DNA from 2 places in the Micromonospora sp. NPDC048040 genome. Region 2 is predicted to be linked to the other one. Evidence: predicted binding sites of a transcription regulator. Region 2 holds the regulator's gene; the other holds the start of a gene.

Region 1 (6,965 bases), on a different contig from region 2:
CGCCGGGCTCGCCGTCGCGGCCGTGCTCGCCGTGGCGTACGGCGTGCTGCTGGCCCGGCCCCGCAGCCGGCGGCCGAGCCGGCGGGTGGCCGGGGTGACCGCCGCGGCCCTGCTGGTCGCGGTCGGCGCGGTGGCCGTCGGCGCGGGCCAGCCCGGCCTGCACGGCGAGCGGCTGTTCGTGGTGCTGCGCGAACAGGCCGACCTGGACGGGGTGCCGGCGACAGCCGGGCGGGCCGGCCGGGACGCGCGGGCCGGCGAGGTCTACCGGCGGCTGGTCGACACCGCCGAGCGGACCCAGGCCGACCTGCGCCGGGACCTGCGCCGGCTGCGGCTGGACCACACCCCCTACTACCTGGTCAACGCGGTAGAGGTGGACGGCGGGCCGGCGGTGCGGGCCTGGCTGTCCCGCCGGCCGGAGGTGGCCCGGGTGCTGGTCAGCCAGCGGGTGCGGCCGCTGCCCGCGCCGGCCGGCCGCAGTCGGGGCACCGCGCCCGCGCCGGCCGGCCCGGAGTGGAACGTCCGGATGCTCGGCGCGGACCGCGTCTGGTCGCAGCTCGGGGTGGACGGCTCCGGGATCGTGGTGGGCAGCTCCGACTCCGGGGTGGACGGCGGGCACCCGGCGCTGGCCGCCGGCTTCCGGGGCGGCGACGACTCCTGGTACGACCCGTGGGACGGCACCCGCTCCCCGACCGACCAGGGCGGGCACGGCACGCACACCGTGGGCAGCGCGGTGGGCCGAGGGGGGATCGGGGTGGCCCCGGGCGCGCAGTGGGTGGGCTGCGTCAACCTGGACCGCAACCTGGGCAGCCCCGGGTACTACCTGGACTGCCTCCAGTTCATGCTGGCGCCCTTCCCGCCCGGCGGGAACCCGTTCACGGACGGGCGCCCGGCGCGCGCCCCGGAGATCCTCACCAACTCGTGGGGCTGCCCGCCGATCGAGGGCTGCGACCCGCGCGCACTCCGGCCGGCCACCGCCGCCCTGGAGGCCGCCGGCATCCTGGTCGTCGCCGCCGCCGGCAACACCGGCCCGTACTGCGGCTCGATCGACGACCCGCCCGCGCCGTACGCGGACGTGCTGACCGTCGGCGCGGTGGACCAGCGGCGCCGGGTCACCAGCTTCTCGTCCCGCGGGCCGGTGCCGGGGGCGGCGAAGCCGGACCTGGTCGCCCCCGGCGACGAGGTGCTGTCGGCGATGCCCGGCGGCGGGTACGCCCCCATGAGCGGCACCTCGATGGCGACCCCGCAGGTGGCCGGCGTCGTCGCGCTGATGTGGTCGGCCAACCCGGCGCTGGTGGGCGACCTTCCCCGCACCCGGCAGATCCTGCGGGACACGGCGACCCCGGCGACGTACGCCTCCCGGACGGAGACCTGCGGCGGCGACGCGAACATCACCGGCGCCGGCCTGGTCGACGCGTACGCGGCGGTGCGGGCGGCCCGCGGGTGAGCGGCCCTTGCCCTCCCCCGCACCCCGTGCTCTAGGGTCGGCGACCATGGATGCGGAGATCGTCGAGCTGACCGCCGAGCGGGCGCCCGCCGTGGTGGAGCTGTGCCGCCGGGCGCTGGACCTGCCCGAGGACGCCGCCGAGGCGCCGGCCCTCGTGGCCGCGCTCTGGGCCCGAGCGGCCACCGACCGGCCGGTCGTCGCGCTGGGCGCGTACCGGGGGGCGGAGCTGGTCGGGGCGCTGGTCTGCTCCCTGTCGGGGCGGGACGCCGGGCTCGGGCACGTGGACCTCGTGGCGGTGCACCCCGACCACCGGCGCCGTGGCGTCGGGCGGGCGCTGCTGTCGTCCGCCGAGCGGACCCTGGCCGGTCTCGGCGCGGCCGAGGTGCTGCTGGCGGGCAACCCGCCGTACTACGCCTGGCCCGGGATCGACGTGCGCTACACCCCGGCGGTCTGCGCCGCGCTGGCGCTCGGCTACCGGCAGGACCGGACGGCGTGGAACATGACCGCCGACCTGTCGTACGACGACTCCCCCGCGTTGCGCTCCACGGAGGCGGCGGAGGCACGGCTGGCCGGCCGGGGCGTCTCGGTCCGCCGCGCCGAGCCGGCCGACCTGCCGGCGCTGGCGGAGTTCGCCCGCGCCACGTTCGGCGGCGCCTGGGACGCGGAGCTGGCCGGCTCGGTGGGCCGGGAGGGGGCGGGCTGCCACCTGGCCGAGCGCGACGGCGAGGTGCTCGGCTTCGCCGCGTACGGGTCGTCCCGGCCGAGCTGGTTCGGGCCGATGGGCACCGCCCCGGCGGCGGAGGGCTCGGGGATCGGCGGGGTGCTGCTGCGCCGCTGCCTGCGCGACCAGCGGGCGGCGGGCGTGACGGCGGCGCAGATCGGCTGGGTGGGGCCGGTGCCGTTCTACTCGGGCAGCGCGGGCGCCCGGATCGAGCGGGTCTTCTTCCTGTACCGCAGGACGCTCGGGGAGTGACAGAAGGGGGCGAAGGGGATATAGACATCGATAACCCCATTCGCCCCCATCTTTGATCGACGCCCCCTACCGTTTCGGTAGAGGAGGCAGCCATGACCACGGACGACGAACGCCCCGGCCCGTTGCCGTTCGACCGGCTCGACTACGGCGACGCCGAGCAGCAGGCGGAGATGAGCGGCGCCGACGAGCCGACCGACGAGCCGGTGACGCTGGTCGACGAGCCGGTCCAGATCCCGCAGCCGTACGGCCGGGCGCAGAAGAGACGCAACCAACGGCCACTGCCGACCTGACGGCGGAAGGGGCGGACCGCTGACGCGGCCCGCCCCTTCCGGCGTACGTGGAACTGGACTCAGAAGTCCATGTCCCCGCCACCCGGACCAGCCGGGGCGGCCGGGGCCTTCTCCGGCTTGTCCGCCACGACGGCCTCGGTGGTGAGGAAGAGCGCCGCGATCGACGAGGCGTTCTGCAGCGCCGAACGGGTCACCTTGGCCGGGTCGATGATGCCCGCGGCCAGCAGGTCGACGTACTCGCCGTTGGCGGCGTTGAGGCCGTGACCCGGCTCGATGTTGCGGACGTGCTCGACGACCACGCCGCCCTCGAGGCCGGCGTTGACGGCGATCTGCCGCAGCGGGGCGTCCAGCGCGATCTTGACGATCTGCGCGCCGGTCGCCTCGTCGCCGGTCAGGTCCAGCTTGTCGAAGGCGGTCTTGCCGGCCTGCACCAGCGCGACGCCACCACCCGGGACGATGCCCTCCTCGACGGCGGCCTTCGCGTTGCGGACGGCGTCCTCGATGCGGTGCTTGCGCTCCTTCAGCTCGACCTCGGTGGCCGCGCCGACCTTGATCACCGCGACGCCGCCGGCCAGCTTGGCCAGCCGCTCCTGCAGCTTCTCGCGGTCGTAGTCGGAGTCGCTCTTGTCGATCTCGGCCCGGATCTGGTTGACCCGGCCCTGGATCTGCTCGGCGTCGCCGGCACCGTCGACGATGGTGGTCTCGTCCTTGGTCACCACGACCTTGCGGGCGCGGCCCAGCATGTCGAGGCCGACGGCGTCCAGCTTGAGGCCGACCTCCTCGCTGATGACCTGGCCACCGGTGAGGATGGCGATGTCGGCCAGCATGGCCTTGCGGCGGTCACCGAAGCCCGGCGCCTTGACGGCGACCGACTTGAAGGTGCCCCGGACCTTGTTGACGACCAGGGTGGCCAGGGCCTCGCCCTCGATGTCCTCGGCGATGATCAGCAGCGGCTTGCCCGACTGCATGACCTTCTCGAGGATCGGGAGCAGGTCCTTGACCGACGAGATCTTGCTGTTGACGATCAGGAGGTAGGGGTCGTCGAAGACGGCCTCCATGCGCTCCGGGTCGGTCATGAAGTAGGCCGAGATGTAGCCCTTGTCGAAGCGCATACCCTCGGTGAGCTCCAGCTCCAGGCCGAAGGTGTTGCTCTCCTCGACGGTGATGACGCCTTCCTTGCCGACCTTGTCCATCGCCTCGGCGATGATCTCGCCGACGGTGCTGTCACCGGCGGAGATGGAGGCGGTGGAGGCGATCTGCTCCTTGGTCTCGACGTCCTTGGCGAGCTTGGACAGCTCCTCCGAGACGCTGGCCACGGCAGCCTCGATGCCCCGCTTCAGGGCCATCGGGTTGGCACCGGCGGCCACGTTGCGCAGACCCTCGCGGACGAGGGCCTGGGCCAGGACGGTCGCCGTCGTCGTGCCGTCACCGGCCACGTCGTCGGTCTTCTTGGCGACCTCCTTGACCAGCTCGGCGCCGATCTTCTCGTAGGGGTCCTCGAGCTCGATCTCCTTGGCGATGCTCACACCATCGTTGGTGATGGTGGGGGCACCCCACTTCTTCTCGAGCACGACGTTGCGGCCCTTGGGGCCGAGGGTCACCTTCACGGCGTCGGCGAGCTGGTTCATGCCCCGCTCGAGGCCCCGGCGCGCCTCTTCGTCGAACGCGATCATCTTGGCCATACGGCGTTGTCCTCCTGGACACTCACGGGCCACCCGGAGGTTGTGTCCCGGATGGGCCGCCTGGTGTACGCACCTTGGGGACGTCGCCACCTGGCGACGACGACGTCTCCTCGGCCGGGCCGGATAGCCCGCGACGACCGGCCATGTGCCGCACCGGCGTGTGGACGCCCGTGCGGCCGTGGCCCTACCGCCCCGACCATTGGCACTCACGGTATGCGAGTGCCAATGACTTGTTTAGCACTCTCCCCTGCCGAGTGCAAGCACACCCGCCCCGCTCAGCCGAGTTCACCGGCCAGCCGCGCGCTGTCCACCGGCCCCTCGTGGGCGCGCTGCTCGGCGTACGTGGCGACCAGGCCGACCAGCTGGGCGAGGTGGGCGGGCAGGCCCAGCACGCCGCCGAGCACCGCCACCGCGATCGCGCCCACCGCCGTGCCCGGCGACTCCAGCGGGGTGACGCCGAACGGCAGCGAGCCGATGCCCTCCACCAGGCCGGCCGCCCCGCCCCCGACGATCACCGCCGCCGCGACGAGCGCCACCCGGCCGAGCAGCAGGCCCAGCCGGTCGTGGAACATCCGGTACGAGCGGCCGATCGGGTGCTGCCGCTCGAAGAGGTAGACCGGGCCGGCCATGCTCAGCGCGAAGGCGAAGTAGATGCCGGGGATGACGCAGAAGCACACCCCGAGCCCAATGATCACGCTCATCAGCAGGGTCCAACCCCAGAGGCCCGGCGCCCGGCGCAGGCCGTAGCCCAGCGCGGCGCCGACGGTCACCGGCTGGCCGGCCGCCTGCCGGGCGACCACCCAGGTGCCGGCGGCCCAGCCGAGGCTCTGCACCAGGCCGAAGACCAGGGCGCCGCCGATCAGCACGGCCATCATGGTGCCCAGGTCGGCCAGGAAGGTGTCGGGCAGCGCGGCCGGGTCGTCGGCCATCGACTCGTTCCACCGGGCCGACGGGTCGACCAGCAGCGCGAGCACCGACAGCACCACGGCCGGCAGCACCTGGGTGAGCAGCAGGATCGGCAGCAGCGGCTTCCAGCCCCGGCGCACCGCGCCGACGCACCGGTCGAACCAGCCGCTCACGCCTCCGCCCGGCGGGGTGACCAGCGGGTCGGCCGGGTCGAGGCCGTGGCCGGGCGGGTACCACCCGTGGACCGGCTGCCCCGGGTACACGACCGGCGCGCCCGGATACCACGGCTGCCCGCCGTACGGGCCGGAGCCGGCCGGGAACCCGCCGGTGGGCGGGAAGACCCACCCCTGCGGCTGCGGCGCGCTCGCATCGCCGGCCGTGGCGGGGTCCGGATCCCCCGACGGTGGCGTGGCCTGGGGTGGCTGGTCGGACATGAACCCTCCTCAGCGACGGCTGAACCGGCTCACGATCCTCCCTGCCTGGCGCCCGTAACCGCAGTCCGGGGTGCCACGCCACGAACCACGAACCACGACCACGAACCACGACCACGGCCCGCCCCGGCCAGGGTTCCGCCCAACGATGCCGCGGGTCACACCCCGGAACCCGGCCCCACCGGTGCCGCTGCCCGGCCCCTGTCGAGCTGCCCTCACAGATGGGGCACGCCATGCCTCGCAGGCGGCCGAGCCGGATGCGAGGCATGCTCCTACAGAGACGGGGTGGTCCTACAAGCGGGGCAGCTCGACAGCGCCCACCACACGCCACCATCCCGCCCGCCGAACCCAGGTGTCGAAGCGGGTCACCCGACCGGCTCACCCGCCGGAGCGGCCCGCAGGCGCACCGAGGCGACCCACGCAGATCGACGTATGTCGTTGGAGCCGCCGCGCGGGGCGGTCGGCGGCGGAAGGGCCCGGTCCGTGGCGGACGGGGTCAGGCGATGACGCGTACGCGCTCGGCCTGGGGCCCCTTCTGGCCCTGGGCGATCTCGAACTCCACCCGCTGGCCGTCGTCCAGCGCCTTGTAGCCGTCCATCTCGATCGCGGAGAAGTGGACGAAGACGTCCTGCCCGCCGTCGACGGCGATGAAGCCGTAGCCCTTTTCGGCGTTGAACCACTTAACGGTGCCCTGTGCCACGGTCCACTTCCTCACTCTGCACGGCGTTCCACAACCCGGAGACCGGCGGACCGGCACCGGAGGACCACCGAACCGCGGTCGGGGAGGCCGCTGAAATCGGTGACCGAAATCGCACGCTACACGAGGCGTGACGACGGCGCACGACCCCAAATCGGGCATATTCCGATCGAGGGGCATCGTCATCCGTCGCTGTGGTAGGCATTCGGCATGACGAGGACGCCGGACGGGCCGGGGCGGGGGTCGGCGGGCACCCGGCGCGCGGAGATCCGGCGGGTCCGGCCCGAGGACGCCGCCCGGATGCGGGCGCTGCGGCTGGAGATGCTCGCCGACGCGCCGCTGGCCTTCCTGGAGACCCTCGCCAACGCGGCGGCCCGGCCGCACGCCGACTACGCGGCCCGGATCGCGTACGTGTCGGCCGGCGCGGACACCGCGCAGTTCGTCGCGGACCCGGGCGGCCGGCTGGTCGGGCACGCCGGGGGCACGGTGACCCCGGAGGAGCCCGGGCTGACCGTCGTCTACGCCGTCTACGTCACCCCGTC
Region 2 (6,965 bases):
ACCCCGCGTGATATGCGACCGTTGCCCGAACCGTGAGGAGTTGAGCCGCTACAATCCGTTGCCCTGAGGGGGCTCGCCGGGCCTTCTGTCCTGTAATGACGGATTGTGCGGTGACTGCCGGTAAGGAGATGGGAGTCCCTACGCCTCGGCGAAGACCTCGGCGACCACCCGGTCGCCGGCGGCCGCGTCGTCGCCGACCTGGTTCCAGGTGCCGTCGCGGGCGGTCCACTCCAGGCCGCCGAAGCGCACCCGCTTCACCCCGTGGTCGTGCGCGTGGGAGACGAGCCAGTGCGCGTAGCGCCAGCCCCGGCGCTCGTCGGCGGCGGGGACCGTGAGGCCGGTCAGGTCCGCCGCGGAGGTGGCGGCGGCCAGGCCCCAGTCCAGCGACAGCCCGCGGGTCAGCGCGGTCGCCGCAGCCGCCCCGCGCATCGCCGGGTCGCGGCCCACCGTGCAGGCCACCGCGCCGGTGGCGTGCCCGAGCAGGGCCCGCGTCAGCACCTCCGACTCGTCCGCCCACTTCTGGTACGCCTCCGGGAAGGCGGAGCGCTGCACCTTCTGCGCCGCGTCGGTGACCCGCATCCGCTCCCAGCCGCGCACCTTCTTCAGCGCGGCGTAGAACCGGTTCGCCGCGTACCGGGGGTCGCGGATCTCCTCCGGGCTGCCCCAGCCCTGGCTCGGGCGCTGCTGGAACAGCCCCACGGAGTCGCGGTCGCCCCCGGCGAGGTTGCGCAGGCCGGATTCCTGGTACGCGGTGGCCAGCGCCACCACGACGGCCCGCTCGGGCATCTTCCGCTGGATGCCGATCGCCGCGATCGTCGCCGCGTTGGCCATCTGGTCGGCGTCCAGGGCCACCCGGCCGTCCGCCTGCACCGTGCACGTCCGGCTGGACAGCGGCAGGCGCAACTGCCCACCCACCTGCCGGATGACGAGCCAGATTCCGACCACGGCGACGAGGACGAGGACGACGCCGCCCGCCACGACTGCCCGAGTTCGCACCCACACCCCCTGTTCGACAGTCCGACAAGCGTACGTCCCCCGTGGTGCCTGCCGGGTCGTCCGACCGGTTCCCGCCGGCCCGCCGCGCGTGGCACCGCCCGGCGGGGCGCGCCCGCGAGCGCCGAACGGCCCCGGGGGCGGGCCCGGATGTTCCCGTTTCCCGCGCGGCCTCACCTATCCCGAACGGCCGCGGCCGACGGCGTTCCCCACCGCCTACCGGTCGACGTCGTCCCGCCCGCCTACCGGCCGACGGCGTCGCCGTCGGCGGCGGGAACCCAGCGGGCCGGCCGCTTCTCCCGGAACGCCAGCACGCCCTCGCGGCCCTCCTCGGAGAGGAAGTACCCGGTCGAGAGGGTGGACAGCCCGGCGATCTCCTCCCGCAGATCGGTCGCGGGCGGGCGGCGCAGCAGTTGCTTCGCCCCGGCCAGCGCGCCCGGCGCGCCCCGGACCAGCGAGTCGCAGTAGGTGGCGACGGCGGCGTCCAGCCCGTCGGCCGGCACGGCGGCGGTGACCAGGCCGATCTCCGCGGCACGCCGGCCGTCGAAGGTGTCCCCGGTCAGGTAGAGCTCGGCCGCCGCGCGGGGGTGCAGCCGGGGCAGCACGGTCGCGGAGATCACCGCCGGGATCACCCCGATCCGCACCTCCGTGAAGGCGAACGTCGCCTCCTGCGCGCACACCGCCAGGTCGGCCGCCGCGATCAGGCCCAGCCCGCCGGCCCGCGCCGGGCCGGCCACCCTCGCCACCACCGGCTTCGGGCACTCCCAGACCGCCGCGAGCACGTCACCCAGCATCCCGGCCGGCACGCTCCCGCTGGCGTACGCGGCGGCGGTCTCCTTGAGATCCGCGCCCGAGCAGAAGACCGGCCCGGTGTGGTCCAGCACGACCACGCGTACGGCGTCGTCGGCGACCGCCTCGGACAGGCCGGCCAGCAGCTGGGTCATCAGCGGCGTGGAGAGCGCGTTGCGGTTGTGCGGGCTGTCCAGGGTGAGGGTGGTCACCCCACGGGCCGTGGCGGCCCGCACGAGCACGTCGGGAGAGGTCATGCCGGGCACACTAGTGGCCATGCCCGGCGTCCTTCCAGAAGGCGAATCCGTTCCCGTCGACGGCTCGCTGCCCGCCGCCGCCACCCGCGCGGTCGGCGCGCGCGGCTTCGGCGTGTACGTGCACGTCCCGTTCTGCGCCAGCCGCTGCGGCTACTGCGACTTCAACACGTACACCGCGGCCGAGCTGGGCGGTGGGGCGAGCCGGGAGGGCTACGCCGACACCGTGCTGGCCGAGCTGGCGCTCGCCGGCCGGGTGCTGGGCGACGCCCCGCCGCCCCGGGTCGACACGGTCTTCGTCGGCGGCGGCACCCCGACCCTGCTTCCCGCCGACGACCTGGCCCGGATCCTCGACGGCATCGACCGCACCTGGGGGCTCGCGCCCGACGCCGAGGTGACCACCGAGGCCAACCCGGAGTCGGTGACCCCGGAGTCCCTGCGGGCCCTGCGGGCGGCCGGCTACACCCGGATCTCGCTGGGCATGCAGTCCGCCGCGCCGGGGGTGCTGGCGATCCTCGACCGGACGCACAGCGCCGGCCGGGCCACCGCCGCCGCCCGGGAGGCCCGCGACGCCGGGTTCGCGCACGTCAACCTCGACCTCATCTACGGCACGCCGGGGGAGAGCGAGGACGACTTCGCCGCCTCCCTCGACCAGGTCGTCGCCGCCGGGGTGGACCACGTCAGCGCGTACGCCCTGATCGTGGAGGACGGCACCCGGCTCGCCGCCCGGATGCGGCGCGGCGAGCTGGCGTACCCCTCCGACGACGTCGCCGCGGACCGCTACCTGGCCGCGGAGGCCGCCCTCGACGCGGCCGGTTTCTCCTGGTACGAGGTGTCGAACTGGGCCCGCGGCGACGCGGCCCGGTGCCGGCACAACCTGCTCTACTGGACCGGCGCCGACTGGTGGGGACTCGGCCCGGGGGCGCACAGCCACGTCGGCGGCGTGCGCTGGTGGAACGTGAAGCATCCCACGACGTACGCGAAGCGGCTGGCCGGCGGCGAGTCGCCCGGCCTGGCCCGGGAGGTGCTCACCGCCGACGAGGCGCACATGGAGGACGTCATGCTCCGGCTGCGGCTCGCCTCCGGGCTGCCGCTGGACGCCCTGGACGCCGCCGGCCGGGCCGGCGCCGAGCGGGCGCTCGCCGACGGCCTGCTGGCCGGCCCCGACCACGCGGCGGGCCGGGCCGTGCTTACCCTGCGGGGGCGGCTGCTCGCCGACGCGGTCGTCCGCGACCTGCTGCCCTGAGGCGCGGAGGCCCCGCCGTGCGGTGGCGCGGGCGGGGAGGCCCCGCCGTGTGGCGGCGCGTGGCCGGGCCCGGCCGGGGGAGCGGCCGGCCCGGCTCACCTGGTGAAGCTGTAGGCCATCGGGTAGCGGTAGAGCAGGCCCTCGTTGGCCTTGACCCCGGCGACGATCCCGAAGATCAGCGGCACCAGCCAGACGAGCATCGGGACGAAGAACAGGATCCCGCAGGTGATCAGGGTGAGCACCCAGCTCAGCACGCCCACGATCGCCCAGGTGATCTGGAAGTTCAGCGCCGCGACGGCGTGCGCCCGGACGGTCGGCGACTGTTGCCCCCGGGCCATCAACGCGATGAGCGGCGCGACCCAGCCGAGCAGGCCGCCGCCGACGATCACCCCGGCCGCGCCGCCGAAGTGGGCGATCAGGGCCCAGTTCTTGTCCTCGTTGTTGGTGTAGCCGCCGGTGGGCGCGCCGTAGCCGCCGCCGGTCGGATAGCCGGCCCCCGGCGGGGGGTAGCCGCCCGGCGGGGGATAGCCGCCCGGCGGGGGATAGCCCCCGGGCGGCGGGTAGCCACCCGGCGGAGGGTAGCCGCCCGACGGCGGTTGGTCACCGGTGGGCGGCGGATAGCCGCCGGGCGGGGGATAGCCGCCCGGGCCCGGTGCCCCGGACAGTGGTGCGGTGGGTTCGTCGGAGCCGGCCGGCCCGGGAACCCCCGACGGAGCGGCCGGGTCCGGCCGGTCGCCGGGGTCCCCCGCTCCGGGAGGGCGAGGTGGTTCAGTCATGGACGTCACGGTAGGGGCCGCGGGCAAGGTCGCACCAGAGCGACTCCGACCGGGATGTCCGGATGATCGGCTCTGGCGCCGCCGCCTTCGCGGGCCGTGTGGCGCCGGTCGGATCGCCGTCCCAGGTTGATCATCGCGTCGGCGGGCGCGCCGACGTAGACTGGCACTCGTCCGTAGCGAGTGCCAGCAACCCGCCCGCCCCTCGGGGCGCGGGGGGTCCGACGTGCGACAGGAGGTGGGGAACGATGGGTCTCGACGACCGCAAGCTCGCCGTGCTGCGCGCGATCGTCGAGGACTACGTCGCCACGCAGGAGCCCGTCGGCAGCAAGTCGCTGGTCGAGCGGCACCAGCTCGGGGTCTCCCCGGCGACCGTCCGCAACGACATGGCCGTGCTGGAGGAGGAGGGCTACATCCGCCAGCCGCACACCAGCGCCGGCCGGGTGCCCACCGACCGCGGCTACCGGCTCTTCGTGGACCGGCTGTCCCGGGTCAAGCCGCTCAGCCCGGCCGAGCGCCGCGCGATCGAGCGCTTCCTGGTCGGCGCGGTCGACCTCGACGACGTGGTGCACCGCACCGTACGACTGCTGGCGCAGCTGACCCGGCAGGTCGCCGTGGTGCAGTACCCGAGCCTGGCCCGCTCCTCCGTCCGCCACCTGGAGCTGGTGCCGATCTCCACGACCCGGCTGATGCTGGTCATGATCGCCGACACCGGCCGGGTCGAGCAGCGGCTGGTCGAGCTGCCCGGGCCGATCCCCGCCGACGACGTCACGGACCTGCGTCGGCTGGTCAACGAGAAGCTGGTCGGCACCCGGCTGTCCGAGACCCCGCCGCTGGTGCAGGCGCTGGTCGACGAGTCGGTGCCGCACCTGCGGCCGGCCATGACCACCCTCTCCACCGTGCTGCTGGAGACGCTGGTCGAGCGGCACGAGGAGCGGATCGCGTTGGCCGGCACGGCCAACCTCACCCGCGGCGGCCTGCTCGACTTCCAGGGCTCGCTGCGCCCCATCCTGGAGGCGCTGGAGGAGGAGGTCGTGCTGCTCAAGCTCATCGGTGAGGCGGAGCCGAGCACGACCCGGGTGCTGATCGGCGACGAGAACGAGATCGACAACCTGCGCGCCGCCTCGGTGGTCAGCACCGGCTACGGGCCGGGCGCGACGATCGTGGGCGGGCTCGGCGTGCTCGGGCCGACCCGGATGGACTACCCCGGCACCATCGCCACGGTGAGGGCCGTGGCACGCTACGTGGGCGAGCTGCTGGCCCAGAACTGACCAGTCAGGGCCGACGGCCGGCTCCGGCCGACGACCGGCGCAACGCGAGACGAACATGAGGACACGGAACGCAGTGGCCAGGGACTACTACGGCATTCTCGGGGTGAGCCGGGAAGCCTCCGACGACGAGATCAAGCGCGCCTACCGGAAGCTGGCGCGGCAGTTCCACCCGGACGTCAATCCGGACCCGGAGGCACAGGAGAAGTTCAAGGACATCAACGCCGCGTACGAGGTCCTCTCGGACGACCGGAAACGGCAGATCGTCGACCTGGGCGGCGACCCGCTCGCCCCCGGCGGCGGGGGCGCGGGCGGTCCGGGCGGTCCCGGCGGCGCCGGCCCGTTCGTCGGCTTCCAGGACATCATGGACGCGTTCTTCGGTGGCGCGGCCGGCGGGTCGCGGGGCCCGCGACCGCGGACCCGGCCGGGCGCCGACGCGATCCTGCGGCTGGAGCTGGACCTGAACGAGACCGCGTTCGGCGTCGAGGCGCCGATCACCGTCGACACCGCCGTGCTCTGCACCACCTGCTCCGGCGCCGGCACCGCGGCCGGCACCCACCTGGCCACCTGCGAGGCGTGCGGCGGCCGTGGCGAGGTGCAGTCGGTGCAGCGCACCTTCCTCGGTCAGGTGGTCTCCGCCCGCCCGTGCACCGTCTGCCAGGGCTGCGGCACCACCATCCCGCACCCCTGCCCGACGTGCGCCGGCGACGGCCGCGTCCGCACCCGGCGTTCGCTGACCGTCAAGATCCCCGCCGGGGTCGAGGACGGCATGCGCATCCGGCTGGCCCAGCAGGGCGAGGTCGGCCCGGGCGGCGGCACCGCCGGCGACCTCTACGTCGAGATCCACGAGCGGCCGCACGACGTCTACTCCCGCAAGGGCGACGACCTGCACTGCCGGGTCACCGTGCCGATGACCGCCGCCGCCCTCGGCACCCGGCTGACCATCAAGACGCTGGACAGCGAGGAGACGGTCGACGTCAAGGCCGGCACCCAGCCGGGCAGCACGCTGCGGCTGCGCGCCCGAGGCGTGCCGCACCTGCGCGGCACCGGCCGGGGCGACCTCTACGTCCACCTCGACGTGCGCACCCCGACGAAGCTCGACGCCGACCAGGAGCGGATGCTGCGCGACTTCGCCAAGACCCGGGGCGAGGAGGTCGCCGAGCTGACCAAGCAGGGCGGCTTCTTCTCCCGGATGCGCGACGCCTTCAACGGCCACGCCTGACGCCCACGCCCCCGGGCCGCCGCGCTCCGCGGCGGCCCGGTCGGCTCCGCCGCCCTCGCCGCCCCGGCGGTCGCCGGGGCGGCTAGCCTGATCGTCGTGTCCGCGCCGCTGTTCCTGGTCGAGTCGCTGCCCACCGCCGGCCGGCTGACCCTCGACGGCCCCGAGGGGCATCACGCCGCCACCGTGCAGCGGCTCCGCGTCGGCGAGGAACTGCTGCTCGCCGACGGGCGGGGCGGCACCGCCGCCGCCGTGGTCACCGCCGTCGGCCGCGGCTCCCTCGACCTGGAGATCACCTCCCGGGGGTACGTCGACGCCTCCGTCCCGCGCCTGGTGGTGGTGCAGGGCATCGCCAAGGGCGACCGGGGCGAGCTGGCCGTGCAGGCGATGACCGAGGTCGGGGTGGACGAGATCGTGCCCTGG

The links. Region 2 encodes HrcA, which represses chaperone genes, less so after heat shock. Its sites were predicted from a motif close to GGTTNGCACNCTCNNNNNGAGNGTGCNAACC; they were not measured.
Region 1: the regulator HrcA is predicted to act here: its motif matches at 4,587-4,617, upstream of groL (chaperonin GroEL).

The regions. Positions count from the first base shown of each region.
Region 1 covers NZ_JBVJGT010000005.1:89,538-96,502, reverse strand. The annotation lists gene ACZ6O2_RS08450 (S8 family serine peptidase) at 1-1,444, shown strand, start outside; gene ACZ6O2_RS08445 (GNAT family N-acetyltransferase) at 1,491-2,417, shown strand; gene ACZ6O2_RS08440 (hypothetical protein) at 2,510-2,707, shown strand; gene groL (chaperonin GroEL) at 2,767-4,389, opposite strand; gene ACZ6O2_RS08430 (hypothetical protein) at 4,665-5,729, opposite strand; gene ACZ6O2_RS08425 (cold-shock protein) at 6,223-6,426, opposite strand; gene ACZ6O2_RS08420 (GNAT family N-acetyltransferase) at 6,634-6,965, shown strand, end outside.
Region 2 covers NZ_JBVJGT010000021.1:36,678-43,642, reverse strand. The annotation lists gene ACZ6O2_RS20605 (hypothetical protein) at 139-1,002, opposite strand; gene ACZ6O2_RS20600 (enoyl-CoA hydratase family protein) at 1,236-2,039, opposite strand; gene hemW (radical SAM family heme chaperone HemW) at 2,059-3,282, shown strand; gene ACZ6O2_RS20590 (DUF4870 domain-containing protein) at 3,378-4,058, opposite strand; gene hrcA (heat-inducible transcriptional repressor HrcA) at 4,304-5,326, shown strand; gene dnaJ (molecular chaperone DnaJ) at 5,400-6,545, shown strand; gene ACZ6O2_RS20575 (16S rRNA (uracil(1498)-N(3))-methyltransferase) at 6,642-6,965, shown strand, end outside.